DNA from 3 places in the Halomonas sp. R57-5 genome. Region 2 is predicted to be linked to each of the others. Evidence: predicted binding sites of a transcription regulator. Region 2 holds the regulator's gene; each other region holds the start of a gene.
What was found. Region 2 encodes FliA, which starts transcription of late flagellar genes. Its sites were predicted from a motif close to CTAAAGTTNNNNNNNNNNCNGCCGATA; they were not measured.
Positions count from the first base shown of each region.

Region 1: a site for FliA is predicted at 1,146-1,172, ahead of fliD (flagellar filament capping protein FliD). Genes of this name have one in related genera too.
Region 3: a site for FliA is predicted at 908-934, ahead of HALO_RS18290 (MbtH family protein). Genes of this name have one in related genera too.

Region 1 is NZ_LN813019.1:955,723-957,921, forward strand. Features, by position in the region: gene HALO_RS04320 (UDP-glucose dehydrogenase family protein) at 1-1,033, shown strand, start outside; gene fliD (flagellar filament capping protein FliD) at 1,280-2,199, shown strand, end outside.
Region 2 is NZ_LN813019.1:4,852,932-4,855,130, reverse strand. Features, by position in the region: gene HALO_RS22155 (hypothetical protein) at 1-497, shown strand, start outside; gene HALO_RS22150 (flagellar protein FlhE) at 523-951, shown strand; gene HALO_RS22145 (RNA polymerase sigma factor FliA) at 978-1,679, shown strand; gene HALO_RS22140 (motility protein A) at 1,720-2,199, shown strand, end outside.
Region 3 is NZ_LN813019.1:4,013,005-4,015,203, reverse strand. Features, by position in the region: gene HALO_RS18300 (RNA polymerase factor sigma-70) at 1-257, shown strand, start outside; gene HALO_RS18295 (FecR/PupR family sigma factor regulator) at 525-743, shown strand; gene HALO_RS18290 (MbtH family protein) at 998-1,243, shown strand; gene HALO_RS18285 (thioesterase II family protein) at 1,233-1,973, shown strand; gene HALO_RS18280 (4'-phosphopantetheinyl transferase family protein) at 1,951-2,199, shown strand, end outside.

The sequences.
Region 1 (2,199 bases), 1.1 Mb from region 2:
TGTGCTAGAGGTAGCGCGTACGATCGGCCAGCATATGGATAGCTATAAGCTGGTGATTGATAAATCTACCGTGCCCGTGGGCACCGCCGAAAAAGTCCATGCGGTTATCAGCGATGTACTCGAACAGCGTGGTACATCACTCGCGTTTGACGTCTGTTCGAACCCTGAGTTTATGAAAGAAGGGGCTGCGATCGAAGACTTTACCCGCGGTGCGCGGATTATCGTCGGCACCGAAAGCGAGCGTGTGAAAGCGCATATGCAAGAGTGCTACGCCCCCTACAATCGCAACCACGAAAAACTGATGTTTATGAGCGTACGGGCCGCCGAACTGACCAAATACGCCGCCAATGCCATGCTCGCCACCAAAATCAGCTTTATGAACGAAATCTCTAATCTCGCCGAACGGCTTGAAGTGGATGTGGAAGACGTGCGGCGAGGAATCGGCAGTGACCCGCGCATTGGCTACCACTTTATTTACCCAGGCTGTGGCTACGGCGGCTCCTGCTTTCCCAAAGACGTTCAGGCACTAGAGCGCGCCGCGCGCCAGTTAGGTTATACCCCGGAACTGCTCAGTGCTGTTGAAGCGGTTAATTTACGCCAAAAGCAAACGCTGTTCACAAAACTGCAAGATAACTTAGGCAATCTAAGTGGCAAGACCATTGCCGTGTGGGGGCTAGCCTTTAAGCCCAACACCGACGATATGCGTGAAGCCCCAAGCCGCACATTGATGGAAGCGCTTTGGCAAGCGGGTGCTAAGGTGCAAGCCTTTGATCCCGAAGCCATGGCGGAATGCCGCCGTATCTATGGCGAACGGGATGACTTAATGCTCGCCGGTGATCGCATTCAGGCAGTCAAAGGCGCCGATGCGTTGGTTATCTGCACCGAGTGGAAAGAGTTTCGCAGCGTCGATTTCGCTTGGTTAGCCGACCAACTGGCGGAAAAAGTCGTTATCGATGGGCGTAATTTGTACACGCCAATGGCTGTTGAAGAGGCAGGTTTGCGTTACATAGGGGTGGGGAGAAAGAGCAACTAGAAAGACCCACTAAAAGATGAACTTATTATCGTCATTTTTCTGAGTAATGGGTGTATCTATTACGTTTAGTTACTTGAAGTAACGTCTTAATACGAAAAGATGAAGAAGAAAATTTAAGTTATTCTTCACCTAGCCGAGGTTTTAAGGTAATTGTATTAAAGAAAAGTGCTACGCATCGCTTAATGAAGGAACGCTAATTGAAAGCAGCAAGCGTAGCTAAATGTATTCAAAAAAGGCATTGGTCTTATGGCTGCTATTACATCACTAGGCATCGGTTCTGGCTTGGATCTGAATGGCTTGCTGGAGCAATTAAAAACGGCAGAACAAGCAAAGCTTGAGCCTATTGCGGCACAGCTCCAATCTGAAGATACGAAAATATCTGCCTATGGTAAGTTGCAAAGCGCGCTTGAGCAGTTTCAAAGCTCAGCCGAAGCACTCAATGATGGGGCGTCATTCGAGAGCTTAACAACCAATGTAGAAGGCAGTGCCGTTGGCGCTGTTAGCAGCAATGAGGCCCAGCCAGGTCAGTACGAAGTGCAGGTCGGCCAGTTAGCTACAGCCAGTAGCCTAGTAACAGAGCGTTTGGAAACAGCAGATGAAAGCATAGTGACTGGGGAGCAGTCATTAACCTTTACTCTTGCTGACGGAGCTATGGATCCCATTACCATTGCCGATGGCAGTTCCCTCGAAGATATGCGTGATGCTATCAATCAACAGAGTGATGGCCGCTTAAGCGCCTCTATTATCAACGACGGTGAAGGGTATCGTCTTGCAGTAAATTCAACGGAAACGGGTGCGGACGCGAGTATTGAAAGCACAAACTTTTCAGACATTCTTGCGGGCGATGTACAAACGACTGATGCCCAGGTAGTTCAAGCGGGGCAGGATGCAGAGTTTAACGTCAATGGAATCGATATTGTTAGCCCTACCAATCAAGTGGAAGGCGCTATTCAAGGCATTACCTTAAACCTTGCTGAGGCTGGTGCGACGAGCACTGTAAGCGTTGAGCAGGATGATGAGGCTATCCGCGAGCAGATCACGGCCTTTGTTGATGACTTCAACACGCTCAAGGACACCATTACCAGTTTGACAGCGTTTGACGAAGAGACTGGTCAGTCGGCGGGGTTGAACGCCGATGCCGCGACCCGCGCGGTTGAACGAGAGCT
Region 2 (2,199 bases):
AGGGGGCGGTTGATGTTGCGGCGGCAGAACCTGTGGCCGAACACGTTTCACCCCTATCAACGCCGACGCGAGCGGCGCTGGAAGAGCCCAGGACGGTGGCGCCGCCCAGGCCCAAAATTCCGCTTATAGTAGTTGGGCTGCCCGGTCGCGGCGTAGTTCAGGTGAGTAAGGTCAAAGCACGTCTGGGGCAGTGGTCAACGCTAGGTCGAAACTGGGCCGGTGAGCCTGATGACTGGGATATTCGCATCGTCATGGCGGAAACGTCTGAGCTTGCGCAACTGAGCGACCAATACAGCCGCTGGGCGCTGTGGATTAGTAGCGATGCCGATGCGTTTGCGACCATGTTCCGTACGTTGCGCCAGTTGCATGAGGGTGGTGGGCCGCGTCGTTTGCTGGCACTCCATGAGCCGCACTTGCCGCGCCAGGGGCTACTCGATAACTTGCGTGAGGCTGCTGATTACTACTTAAATATGGAGTTACTGGTACTTGCACGATGAGCGCACTCTGCCAAGGAGACCAAGCATGCTAAGCTGGCCGTTAACAGGGCGGCTGCCGTTGATCGCGGCGCTGCTGACAGGGTGTCTATGGGCAGGTTTAACGGGGAGCGCCCAGGCAGCGCCCGGTAGCTGGAGCACTCAGATACCGGGACTGATGGKGGCGATGAGTGATCGGGCAAGCAGTAGTCAGGCGGCCACCCCACCCGACGTCGCCAGCCTGCAGTCAGGCCAGCTTGGGCGTATACAGTGGCAGTTTCMCTACCCCCCCAGTGCGCACTTAAACGCTTGGCTGTGCCATCCTGAGCAGTGCGTTGCGTTAACGGGTATGCGGGGTTCTACTACCGCGCTAGCGGGACGAGACGCCGATGCGCCGTTGCATTTTCGCTTCGCCTTACGTCCAGGTCAGCGGCCTGTTCGGGTGCAGGGATTGCAAATGATTGTGAATTATCAGTGAAGGCTGGATAGCCGCGAGGCGAGAATATGTACACAGCACAGGGCAGAATTAAACAAAATGAGCTGTTGACTCAATACATGCCATTAGTGCGACGTCAGGCCTTGACGCTACAGGTTCGATTGCCAGCGAGTATTGAGCTCGACGACCTTATTCAAGCCGGGATGGTGGGGCTGCTGGAAGCGCTGGGGCGCTTCGACGCTACCCAGGGAGCCACCTTCGCGACCTTTGCCAGTCAACGTATTCGCGGTGCGATGATGGACGAGTTGCGCACCCGCGACTGGCTGCCGCGCAGCGTACGCCGCTCAGCGCGGGCGGTTGACCGCGCCGTTCGCCAATTAGAGCAGCAGCTCGGGCGAGCGCCGGAAGAGCACGAAATTGCTCACCACCTAGAGATGCCGCTGAGCGACTATCAGCAGCTCCTTAACGACACCAACAGCGGCCAGCTATTGCCGTTTGAAGAGCTAGTCGCCGATGGCGGCGAGCCTATCAGTCATGAACTGGGCAATTCACCGTTCGAGCAGTTGCTGGATGGACAGCAGCGGCAAACGCTGATTGATGCGATTGAAGCGCTGCCAGAGCGTGAAAAGTTGCTTATGGCGCTGTACTACCAAGAAGAACTCAACCTCAAGGAAGTAGGGGCTGTGTTGGGCGTAACGGAGTCACGCGTTTCTCAACTACACAGCCAGGCCGTAAGTCGTTTACGCGCTCGCTTACACGACTCGGCATAACACCTCTTTTTACTCACTTGTGACCGGCAAGGAGCCGTGGATGAATCCTTCGACGCTGATAGGCATATTTGCCAGCATACTGCTGTTGGTGAGCGTGCTGTTTTTAACCGCAGAGTCCCCTGAAAGCTTTATCAATTTTCCGGGTCTGGCCATCGTGGTGACCGGTACCCTGGCGGCGACCTTTATCAGCTATCCGCTGAAAGAGGTGCTGCGTGTCGTACGGCTGGTGGGCTTGGTATTTCGGCGCGAAAATACCTATATGCGTGACGATATCCGCGAATTGGTCGATATGTCACGGCTGTGGTTTAAAGGCGATGTGCGCGCGGTCGAGCGCGAGTTGGAGCATACCCGCAATCCGTTTCTGCGCACCGGGATCCAACTGGTGATCGCCAACACCAAAGAGGACGAAATTTTTGACATGTTGCGCTGGCGCATCGCCCGCCTTAAAGCGCGTGAGCATGCCGAGGCACAAATATTTCGCACCATGGCCACCTATGCGCCTGCGTTTGGCATGATCGGT
Region 3 (2,199 bases), 840 kb from region 2:
AAGAGGAAGGGGATACCACCTCTTACGCGTCACACTCCCCAGAGGTGATCGCCATTGACCGCCAGGCCTTGGCACAGGTGGTGGACGCGTTGGACGAGCTGCCCGAGCGTACGCGGCGCGCCTTTGAGCTCTATCGTTCGGGAAGTCATACGCAGCGGGAAGTGGCCCACTTGTTAGGTATTTCCACCACGTTAGTTAATTTTATGATTCGCGATGCAATGACTCATTGCCGCCAGTCGCTACAAGGGAACCTCTGATTAACTATTGCGCTTGCCTATACGGCGTTAAAAATCGCCTCAAAATGCTCATTTACAGCTCGTAAACTCCGCTTTTTCGTTGATTTTTGCCTTGTCTAGCCTTCGCTCATTACGTTAATCAGAGGCACCCTAGGTCAGACGTTGCCAGATCGGTAAGCCCACGTTCCGTCCCTTCTTTGTTGTCGCTTTGTTACACTGTCAGCAAATAGCGTTGATAATATTACACGCTTCCCGAGACAGGTGTTCAGCAGGCAGCAGTAGCGAGGTTTGACAGTAACGATGGATAACGACAGCGGCGACGATGCCGTTTGGCAAACGGCGCTAGACTGGCTGATGCGCGAGCATGAAGAGACGTTGAGCGACGCTGATCGCGAGGCGCTGCATGCGTGGTTAGCGGCTTCTTCTCAGCACCGCCGAGTCTTTCATGAAGCAGAACAGCTCTGGATGCTAACAGGGCTGATCCCAAGCGGTGATGAGCGCAGCTGATAAGCCACTTTTTTTACTCTCCTCCTTCGATTTTCAGGCTAACTCAATGGTCGCTAGCTAACGCTGCCTCCCGCTGGAGCAATTTTTAGCCTGGCAAGAGTCATGCTATGCCGACGCCCTAGCGACCCCTCCCCCTATTTTTTCTACTTTCTTCCTTTCCAGCATTAAATTTTCTGGTTCCTCACTCGTCACTAAGTAATGAGAAGCAATTGCGTTTTATTTCTCATTCCTTTGGCAACGATGAGGTTAATTCCATGACAAGTTGTTTTGATCGTGAAGATGGTGTCTTCCGCGTATTAGTCAACCACGAAGAGCAGTACTCCCTCTGGCCAGAATGGAAAGCGATTCCCGCTGGCTGGACCGATACCGGTGTGCTCGGCGATAAGCCAACCTGCCTCGACTACGTCGAAAAGACCTGGACTGATATGCGGCCGCTGTCGCTACGCCAGTGGATGGATGCGCAGGCCAAAAGTGAGGCGGAGCAGGTGAATGCAGGTTAAGCGTTTAAGGCTGCTCTGCCTGCCCTGCGCCGGGGCCAGTGCCACCATGTATCTACGCTGGAAGCGCAAGTTGCCCGCCTGGGTCGAGGTATATCCCGTCGAATTGCCTGGGCGTGGCGAACGCCTGGGTGAGCCACTTATCGATGACTTCGAGACCCAGGTGGTGCGGCTGTGCGAAGAGCAGGCAACGCGGATGCGCGGTGATTTTGCCCTGTTTGGCCACAGCATGGGGGCGCTGCTGGCCTATGGCATGGCGGTACGCTTACGCGATGTGGGGCGCCCTCAGCCACGGATGCTATTCGCCTCAGGCAGCGCGGCGCCCTCAATGCGTGACTCAGAGCGCTTGGCGGGGCTTGATAACGATAAGGCCTTAATCGCAGATCTGCGCCAACAGGGCGGCACCCCAGAGGAGGTCTTCGAAAGCCCTGAGCTGCTGCGCCTTACCCTCGATATCTTGATGGCGGACTATCGCCTCTGCCGCAGTTTTCGCTATCGCGGCGGGTCGCCGCTTGCTTACCCACTGCAGGTACTCGCCGGGCGTGAAGACGATATTGAGCAAGAGCGTCTGGAAGCGTGGCAGCGGGAAGCCGGCGGGGCGTTCTCTTTAGACTGGTTCAAAGGAGGGCMCTTCTTTATTCGCCAGCAGCAACCGCAAGTGCTGGATACCCTAAGGCGGGCACTGGCCCGACGGCTCGAGGAGGTGCCTCATGCAGCGCCTGCGGTTAGCTGAAGGGGTGCCAGAGGGGCTTGAGGTATGGCGCTTAGCGCTCGACCTGAATGCCCCGGTAGCCGACGACGATGGCCGGCTGCTGAGCCGAGCCGGGTGGCAGCGCGCCCAGCGGCTTCGCCATCACGCCGATGTCGTACGCGCTGTGGCGACACGCGCTGCCCTGCGGCGACTGCTATCCGCGCACACCGGTATAGCGCCAGAAAAGCTGGTGTTCACTCAGAACGCT